Regions from separate parts of the Actinoplanes sp. NPDC049599 genome, predicted to be linked through region 1. Evidence: riboswitches for the same ligand, from Rfam matches in the RefSeq annotation. Region 1 holds a riboswitch; the other holds the start of a gene.
What was found. Region 1 has a riboswitch for cyclic di-AMP ahead of ACIBQZ_RS18140 (C40 family peptidase). Riboswitches for the same ligand answer to the same signal wherever they lie in the genome.
Positions count from the first base shown of each region.

Region 1 (4,641 bases):
GCGGTCACCCGGGCCAGTGGGGCCACCCCGGGACCCAGGTGGGTCCGGCCGCCGTGGTTCTCGAAGCCGGTCAACGGGGGCAACCCTAGCCGCGGATCGATGTCGCCGCGAACTTCGCCCACCGCGCGGGTCTCCCCCCGGTCGGAGCTGAGGTCGAGCAGGTCCAGCCCGGCGCACTTGGCTCCCTTGGCGAAGAACGAGCTGCCGAAGAGCTGGTAACCGGCGCACACGGCCAGCACGGCCGCGCCCTGCTGCACGGCGCGGTGCAGGCCGCCGTCGGCGATCAGGCGCTGGGCCGCCAGCGCCTGCGGGCCGTCCTCGCCGCCGCCGATCAGGTAGATGTCGGCCGTGGTCGGCATGGCCTGGTCGGAGCGGACCTCGTAGGTCTCCACCGGGATGCCGCGCAGCGCGGCCCGGCGGCCCAGGATCAGCATGTTGCCCCGGTCGCCGTACGTCGACAGCAGGTCCGGGTAGATCCACACGATCCGGAGGGTGCTCTCAGTTGACACGGTCCAACTCCGCTCGGATGTCCTGGAACGCCGTGTAGTTCGCGATCACTTCGAGGCGTCCCGGTGGGCTGGCTCGTACCGCCTCGTCGAAGGTATGCACGTGCCGGAAGGCCACATCGTTCACTTCGAGCCGGACCGCCAGGTCGAAGGCCCGGTCGCCGGTGATCAGCACCTGCCGTCCGCGCAGCGGGGAGAAGTCGACGTCGTAGAGCCAGGAGGTGTCGAAGCCGTCGGGGTCGCGGGCGTTGATGGACAGCAGCGTGGGTGCCACCTCCGCCATGTCGAACGCCTCGAGCCAGCTCGCCGGGTTCTTCGCCAGCAGCAGCCGGATGTTGCGGCCGTCGCGCTCGACCTGGGCGTAGCGGCCGGCCACCGAGGCGACCCCGGCCAGGCGGGGGACGGCCTCTATCGGCCGTACGCCGAACTCGGCGGCGACGGCCAGCGCGGTCGCCGCGTTGCCGAGGTTGACGTGACCGGGGAGCTGGAGCTTGACCAGGTGCCAGTCGCCGCGGGGGTCGACCACGCCGTCGTCCTCGACGGTCCACTGGGCCTGCGGGCGGCGCAGCGGGCAGCCGGTGCACCGCCAGTCGCCGTTGGCCCGTTCGATCGGCGAGCCGCACTCCGGGCACACGAACGAGTCGTCGTGCCAGCGCTGGCCGGCGCTGAACCAGACCACGTGCGCGGTGTTGATCGCCGCCCAGACCACCATGGGGTCGTCGGCGTTGGCCACCACGTGCACGTCCGGGTGGGCGGCCAGGGCGGTGCGCCACATCTGCGCCATCATGGCGACTTCCTTGGCGCGGTCGAGCTGGTCGCGGGACAGGTTGAGCAGCGCCACCACCCGCGGTGTGGTCTCGTCGATCACCCGGGCCAGGTAGTGCTCGTCGACCTCGAGCACCGCGAACGGGGTGGCGCCGGCCTTGGCCAGGGCCGAGGTGTGCCCGGTGGGCATGTTGGCGCCGAAGGAGTTGGTGGCGACCGGGCCCAGCACGCCGAGGGCGGCCGCGGTGAACCGGGTCGTGGTCGTCTTGCCGTTGGTCCCCGAGACCAGCGCGATCGCGCGGCCGGCGGCCAGGTTCTTCAGCAGGTCAGGATCGATCTTGAGACCGATCCACCCGCCGATCACCGAGCCGTCGCCGCGGCCCGCCGCCCGTGAGAGCGCCGCAGCGGTTCGCGACACGGAGGTCGCGACCTTGGCCCGTAGGGGCATCTTCCCGTCCGTCACGGCGACGAGGGTACCGGAAACGGACACTACGTCGAGTGGTCCCGGGTCCCGCTCACCGGTCCGGGCGGTGGGGCGGGCACCTCCACCGAACGGATGATCTCCCCGGCGCCGTCCGTCGCCGAGTTTGCGCCGCTGGGGGCGTTTACGGCCGCAATCTCCCGACCCGGCCGCCGCCCATGATCACCCCGCCTGGGCTTTTTATGTGTTGTGTTTCACCCGTAACCTTCGACGCACTGTAATTGATCTGCTACCCGTGGTGCTGGCATTTGTCACGGCCCGGTTACAAACCGGACAGTCGTCCATGTGCCAAACACGTTGAGTAGTCGAGCACGGGCCAGCGGCCGACGCCGATTTCGGGTAGCAAGGGTGGTGCCGGCAAGCGTCCGCTCGCCGCTCGCACCACCACGGACCACGCCGAGCCCTGCCCCGGTCCGGGTGGCGCGACCATGATTGCGAACGACAACACAGGCATACGGGGGCAGGGACGGGGGACCCAGATCCGGTCCCGTGGCACGCCGCTCGCGGCGTACCGATGCGGACCTTGGGGTGAAGCCACCAGCGGTGGCCGGGCAACCTTCCCGCCCGAACCCGACAGCTAACCTCGCAGGCGTGCCGGAGGGATATCTCTACCGTGCACGAAAGCACCTCGCACCGGCGCCGTCGCACCATCGGCACCGGTCCCGTCGCTCTGTCACTGGGTCTCTGCCTCTGCGCCGGCCAGCTGGTCGCCACCGCACCGGCATCCGCCGCTCCGGCCCCCGTCACCGCTGCTGCGGTGACGGTAAAGCCCAGCGTGAAGACCTCGTACAACAAGAAGTCGATCGCCTGGGGCACGAAGGTCAAGGTGACCACCAAGCTGATCAACCCGAAGACCGGCAAGGCGGTCACCAGCGGCAAGGTCCGGCTGCAGATCAGGTCCAAGGCCGGCAAGGCCTGGAAGACCTACCAGACCAAGTCGAGCAACTCCAAGGGCACTGTCACCTTCTGGAGCAAGCCCGCGAACTCGGCGTACTACCGCACCGTGTTCGCCGGCACCAAGGGCTTCAAGTCCGTCGCCACCCCGTCGACCCGGATCAAGGTCGGGGTCAGCGGTGCCAAGGTGATCGCCGAGGCGAAGAAGCACAAGGGCGCGCCGTACCGGTTCGGTGCCTCCGGGCCCAAGCGGTTCGACTGCTCCGGCTACACCATGTACGTCTACCGCAAGGCCGCCGGCAAGAAGCTGCCGCACAAGGCCAACTCGCAGCAGAAGTACGGCAAGGCTGTCAGCAAGGGCAACAAGAAGGCCGGCGACCTTCTGGTCTTCCGGTCCGGCTCGTACGGCACGCACGTCGGCATCTACGCCGGCGGCGGCTACATGTGGGCCGCGCCGCACTCGGGCGACAAGGTCAAGAAGCAGAAGGTGTACGGCAAGAACTACGTCGTGCGCCGCCTCGTCTCCGCGTGAGACAGCACTGAGTAGCACAGCGTGAGACAGCACTAAGTAGAGCAGTACGACAGTTCAGTGGGGCGCGACCCGGACGGGGTCGCGCCCCGCTGTCGTGTCCGCACCACTTTTCCCTCCACTTCACTCCCCGGCACGGTGCCGAAGGGCAGCCGGCCCTTCCCCAACGCCCGATTTCGGGGGACTTTCGTGCCCGGGTGGGCGGCATGTCGGAAAGTGGACCATGGTCGCGAGCGCTCCGCCCTCCACTTCCGCCCCACCTGCTCTGACGTGCGGATACATCCGCGAATCCGGTTCGCAGAAGCCGTCATTCTGGTTGCGGGTGGAGGGAAGTGGAGTAGAGTGGAGCGCAGTGGCAGGGTCTTGCGGAGGAACGCCTCCGAGAGGATTTGCCGGCCCAGACGACAGGCGGTCCGCGCAGAGCTGGCTCTGCATCGGTGCCGGGGGGCAGGGGGGTTGGGCCGATGTTTCTCGGCACGCACACCCCGCGCCTGGACGACAAGGGCCGACTGATCCTCCCGGCGAAGTTCCGCGACGAGTTGGCGGGAGGTGTCGTGATCACCAAGGGGCAGGAGCGTTGCCTTTACGTCTTCCCGATGCCGGAGTTCCAGCGGATCGCGGGCCAGCTGCGCGAACAGCCGGTCACCCACAAGGCCGCCCGGGCCTACAGCCGGGTGTTCTTCGCCAGCGCGCACGACGAGATCCCCGACAAGCAGGGCCGGGTCACCATCCCGGCGCACCTGCGGGAGTACGCGGCGCTGGATCGCGAGCTCGTGGTGATCGGGGCGAGCACGCGGGTGGAGATCTGGGACAAGCAGTCCTGGGAGCAGTACCTCTCGGCGAGCGAGGACGACTTCGCCGACATCGAGGAGGGGGTGCTGCCCGGCGGATTGTGAGGCGTGGCACCTGTGGGCTGTGCAACGGCCCGGACGTCGCTGCTGCCGTACTGCGAGATCTCCAGCCGCTCCCGCTCCTGGCGCCTCTTCCCCGGTGCCAGGCGTGTGTCCGGTCGGGCGCGCCCGATGGCAACGGGCACGAGCGGATGGGGATCTGGCGGTACGGACGGACGACCGGGCGGGCCGGCATCGAGGAGTCGATGTGCGGGCCGGACCGGGTGAGCGCGGAAAGAGCTGGCTATGGGGGTCGACATGGGGGAGCTGCGCGGCACGCACGTGCCGGTGCTGCTCGAGCGCTGTCTCGAGCTGCTCGCCCCCGCCCTCGCGCTGCCGGGTGCGGTGCACGTCGACTTCACGCTGGGCCTGGGCGGGCACGCCGAGGCGGTGCTGGAGCGGCACCCGGAGGTGGTCCTGATCGGACTCGACCGGGACACCGAGGCGCTCGCGCACTCCCGGCGGCGGCTGGCCCGGTTCGCGGACCGCACGCACCTGGTGCACGCGGTCTACGACGAGCTGCCCGCGGTGCTCACCGAGCTCGGCCACCGGAGCTTCCACAGTGGCCTGTTCGAT
Region 1 is NZ_JBITLX010000009.1:2,362-7,002, forward strand. It holds gene ACIBQZ_RS18130 (type 1 glutamine amidotransferase) at 1-509, opposite strand, end outside; gene ACIBQZ_RS18135 (MurT ligase domain-containing protein) at 499-1,719, opposite strand; cyclic di-AMP (ydaO/yuaA leader) riboswitch at 2,182-2,359, shown strand; gene ACIBQZ_RS18140 (C40 family peptidase) at 2,510-3,178, shown strand; gene mraZ (division/cell wall cluster transcriptional repressor MraZ) at 3,640-4,071, shown strand; gene rsmH (16S rRNA (cytosine(1402)-N(4))-methyltransferase RsmH) at 4,312-4,641, shown strand, end outside.

Region 2 (4,641 bases), on a different contig from region 1:
TTCGCGGCCAGGATGATGAACGCGGACAGCACGGTGCCGATGGCGACGATCACGATCGTGGCGGCGTGCAGCTTGCGCGGCAGCCGGTCCCAGCCGAAGTACCAGAGCGCCAGGAACGTGGCCTCCAGGAAGAACGCCAGCATGCCCTCGATCGCCAGCGTGGGCCCGAACACGTCGCCGTAGAACCGGGCGAAGTTGCTCCAGCCCATGCCGAACTGGAACTCCTGCACCAGCCCGGTCACCACGCCGACCGCGAAGGTGACGATCAGCAGCTTGCCGACCAGCTTGGTGAGCCGCAGGTAGCTCTCCTCGCCGGTGCGCAACCAGGCGAGCTGCAACCCGGCGGCGGTGCCGGCCAGGCTGATCGACAGCGGCACGAAGAAGTAGTGGTAGATCGTCACGACCGCGAACTGCAGCCGGGTCAGGTCGAGCACGTCCACGGATGGCCCCCTCTACGACGTCTCGTAGTAGAGACTACGTCCCGTAGTACGACGCTGTGCAGTAGAGTGGGTCACATGGCACTGGGGGACCTTGAACGCGAGGTCATGACGCAGTTGTGGAACGCCGGTGAGCCGCTGACCGTGCGTCAGGTGCACGAAGGGCTGAGCCGTGACCGGGAGCTGGCCTACACGACGGTGATGACGGTGCTGGACCGGCTGGCCAAGAAGGGTGTCGTGACCCAGCAGCGGGCCGACCGGGCCTACCGCTACGCCCCCGCGCAGACCCGCGAGGAGATGACGGCCGCGCTGATGCTCGACGCCCTCAGCGCCGCCCCCGACGGCGTCCGGGACGCGGCCCTGGCGCATTTCGTCGGCCGCCTCGACCCGTCGGCCCTGTCCGCCGCCATCGAGGCGGCACGGAAGGGCTCGAGCGAGCCGTGACCGCGCTGCTGCTGGGCGCGCTCGGGCTGACCCTGTCGCTGGTCGTGCCGGGCATCCTGGCCACCGCCCGCTGGCCCGGCCGGGCCCCCGCCGCCGCCGTCGCCCTCTGGCAGAGCGTCACCCTCACCGGGGTGCTCTGCGCGCTGGGCGTGGTGCTGGCCGCGCCCCAGGAGCTGGTCAGCGAGCTGGGCTCGGACCGGCCGGTGGGCGCGGCCGCGCTGCTCCTCGCGCTGGCCGTGGCCGCGGTGATCATCGTCCGGCTGCTGGTCTCGCTGGCCCGGGTCACCCTCCGCTCGCGGGCGCGCCGGGCCCGGCACCGGTTGCTGGTCGACCTGCTGGACAGCGTCGAGCAGCACGGTGAGCTGCCCGCCGAGGTGCCGGCCGGGCTGCGGGTGCTCGACGGGCCGCTGCCGTTCGCGTACTGCCTGCCGGGGCGTTCGCCGCGGGTGGTGCTCAGCGACGGCGCGCTGCGGGTGCTCGACACCGCGCAGGTGGCGGCGGTCATCGCGCACGAGCAGGCGCACCTGCGGCACCGGCACGACCTGGTGATGGAGTCGTTCACCGCCTTCTACCGGGCGGTGCCCTGGCCGCTGCGCAGCCGGGCGCCGCTGGACGCCGTCCACCTGCTGCTCGAGATGGTCGCCGACGACGCGGCCCGGCGGCGCTGCGGCGCGGCCCCGCTGCGGACGGCGCTCGCGCTGCTCGGCGACGCGGTCAGCCCGGACTCGCCGGCCGAGTTCGGCGGCGCGGCGGCCGAGCGCCGCCACCGGCTCGACCGGCTGGCGGCCGCCGAGCCGCGCGCGGTCACCCGCACGGTGAGCCTGCTCGCGATCGGCGGGGCCGTGGGCCTGCTGGTGTTACCCACCGTGATCCTGGTGGTGCCGTGGCTCGACCGGGCCCTGTCGGCGTGGCCGCTTTAAATCCCGCTTAATCACCGACCGTCACCTGTCGTTGCGCGCAATGTGTCCGGATACCGCCGGGTTCAAATCGCCGTTGATCGGGAGTACGGTGATGCCCGGTCCGGCAGTCCCCCCTCGTCCCGATCCGGGCGAACTGACGGACCACCGCCTCATCGTGCGAACGAACCGGGGACCCAGGTATCCGGGGTCAAGCCACAGCTCCATCGTGGCCGGGCGCGCTTCCCGTCCGCACCCGTCAGCTGACCCGGTCGGCGGCCGAGGGAAGAAAGGACACTGCACCTACGTGAAACGGATCGAGGCGCGACGAGCTGCGCTGCTGCGCGCCATCGCCTGCGCCGTCGCCGCGGTCGGGATTCTTCTCGCGCCCGGGGCGGCCCACGCGACACCGTCGCCGTCGAACATCGAAAAGCAGATCGACGAGCAGTGGAACAAGCTGGAACCGGTCATCGAGCAGTACAACAACGTGCACAACCAGCTGCTCAAGAACCAGGCCCAGCTCAAGAAGATCGACAAACGGCTCGCACCGCTGGAGCTGGAGGTCGACCTCGCCATGTCGCAAGTGGGCAACATGGCGGGACAGGCCTACATGCAGGGTTCGCCCAGCGCCATGAAGGCCATGGTCGTCAGCGGCTCGCCGACCGGGCTGACCGAGAAGCTCACGTTCCTCGATCAGATCAGCCGGCACCAGCGGGAGTCGGTCTCCGGCGCCGCCAAGCTGCGCGACCAGCTCGCCGGCGACAAACGTGATCTGGCCACCCTGACCGATGCCATCGCGACCCGGGACAAGGCGCTCGCAAAGCAGAAGAAGGACATCCAGAAGAAGGTCGACGAGCTGCAGAAGCTGCGGGTCCGGGCGTACGGGGCCGGCGGCGTCGCCGACGGCGCGTTCAAGACGGGCCCGTGCCCGGTCGACTACACCGACGACAAGGGCGGCCGGGCGGCGCAGAAGGCGTGCGACCTGATCGGCAAGCCCTACGTCTTCGGCGCCGAGGGGCCGGGCGGCTACGACTGCTCCGGACTGACCAAGGTGGCGTGGGCGGCGGTCGGTGTGCACCTGGAGCACTACACCGGCGACCAGATCAACACCGGCCGGTCGGTCAGCCGCAGCCAGCTGAAACCGGGTGACCTGGTGTTCTACGGAAGTCCGGTGCACCACGTGGGCCTCTATGTCGGTGGCAACACCATGGTGCACGCGCCGCACACGGGTGACCACGTACGCATGGCGTCGATCGACCGCAGCGGGGCCATCACCGGCATCCGCCGCCCGGGCTGACCGGACGCCGGCACGACGGGAGAGCCGCCACGACCGTGGCGGCTTTTCCGTTCCCGGTTCGCTAGCCTCGCCCGCATGGTCCACCGACTCGATCGTGCCGAGGCGCGCCGCATCGCCGTCCGCGCGCAGCTGCTGGACCTCCCGCGCCCGGCCGACCTGGCGACGGTCGTCGACCGGCTCACCTTCCTGCAGATCGACCCGACGGCCGCGGTGGCGCCCACCGCCGATCTGGTCGCCTGGAGCCGGCTCGGCCCGGCGTACCGCCCGGCCGACCTGACCCGGGCCCTGGAGCAGGACCGGACGCTGGTCGAGATCGACGCCATGATCCGGCCGGTCGCCGACCTCGGTCTGCACGTGGCGTCGGCGCAGCCCCGCCCGGTCCCCGAGCGGACCCGGGAGTGGCTGCGGGTCAACGAGCCGTTCCGCAAGGACGTGCTGGCCCGGCTGGCCGCCGCCGGGCCGCTGCTGTCGCGCGAGATCGCGGACACCAGCGTGGTCGCCTGGCCGTCGACCGGCTGGACCGACAACCGCAACGTCACCAAGATGCTGGAGCACCTGGTGCGGGCCGGCGAGGCGGCGATCGCCGGGCGGCGCGGCCGGCAGCGGCTCTGGGACCTGGCCGAGCGGGTCTACCCGGCCGCCGTCCCGGTGGTCCCGCCGGCGGAGGCGGACCGCCGGCGGCGCGAGCGGACGTTGCGGTCGCTGGGCATCGTGCGCGAGAACCTGGCCGGCCCGGTGGGGGAGCCGGCGGTCGTCGACGGCGTGCCGGGCACCTGGCGGGTCGACCCGGCCGCGATCGGCCGGCCGTTCACCGGCCGGACCGCGTTGCTGTCGCCGTTCGACCGGCTGGTGCACGACCGGGTACGGCTGCTGGACCTGTTCGCCTTCGAGTACGTCCTGGAGATGTACAAGCCGAAGGCCGCCCGCCGCTGGGGCTACTTCGCGCTGCCGATCCTGCACGGCGACCGGCTGATCGGGAAGCTGGACGCCACGGTGGACCGCCGGGCCGGCACCCTGGTCGTGCACGCCCTGCACGAGGACACCCCGGGCACCCCGGCGATGACCGAGGCGGTCCGCCACGAGATCAACGACCTGGCCCACTGGCTCGGCGTGGCGGTAGTGACCGGTGCCGGCGCTGCGAGACTGGGCTGATGTTCCCCGCCGACTTCACCCGTACGGTCACCGGCAACTGGGGCGCCGACGGGCAGCGCTGGCTGGCGCGCCTGCCGGGCCTGATCAACGCCGTCGCCCGGGACTGGGGGCTGACCGTCGGCGCGCCGTACCCGTTGAGCTTCAACTATGTCGCGCCCGCCCGGCGGGCCGGCGGCTCGCCGGCCGTGCTCAAGCTCGGCCTGCCCACCGCCGGTCACCTCGCGCGGGAGGCCGACACGCTCGGGTTCTTCGCGGGCCGGGGCGCGGTCGAGGTGCTGGACCGCGACGACGAGCGCGGGGCCCTGCTGCTGGAGCGGGCCGAGCCCGGCGGGACCCTGCGGACGCTGGTCGGGGAGCGGGACGAGCAGGCCACCGCCGTCCTGGTCGCGCTGATGCGCCGCCTGCACCGCCCGGC
Region 2 is NZ_JBITLX010000002.1:115,198-119,838, reverse strand. It holds gene ACIBQZ_RS03810 (cytochrome ubiquinol oxidase subunit I) at 1-440, opposite strand, end outside; gene ACIBQZ_RS03805 (BlaI/MecI/CopY family transcriptional regulator) at 516-881, shown strand; gene ACIBQZ_RS03800 (M56 family metallopeptidase) at 878-1,801, shown strand; cyclic di-AMP (ydaO/yuaA leader) riboswitch at 1,937-2,070, shown strand; gene ACIBQZ_RS03795 (NlpC/P60 family protein) at 2,085-3,074, shown strand; gene ACIBQZ_RS03790 (DNA glycosylase AlkZ-like family protein) at 3,150-4,226, shown strand; gene ACIBQZ_RS03785 (aminoglycoside phosphotransferase family protein) at 4,226-4,641, shown strand, end outside.
Region 2: linked by a shared signal. The riboswitch ahead of ACIBQZ_RS03795 (NlpC/P60 family protein) and the one ahead of ACIBQZ_RS18140 (C40 family peptidase) in region 1 are both predicted to bind cyclic di-AMP.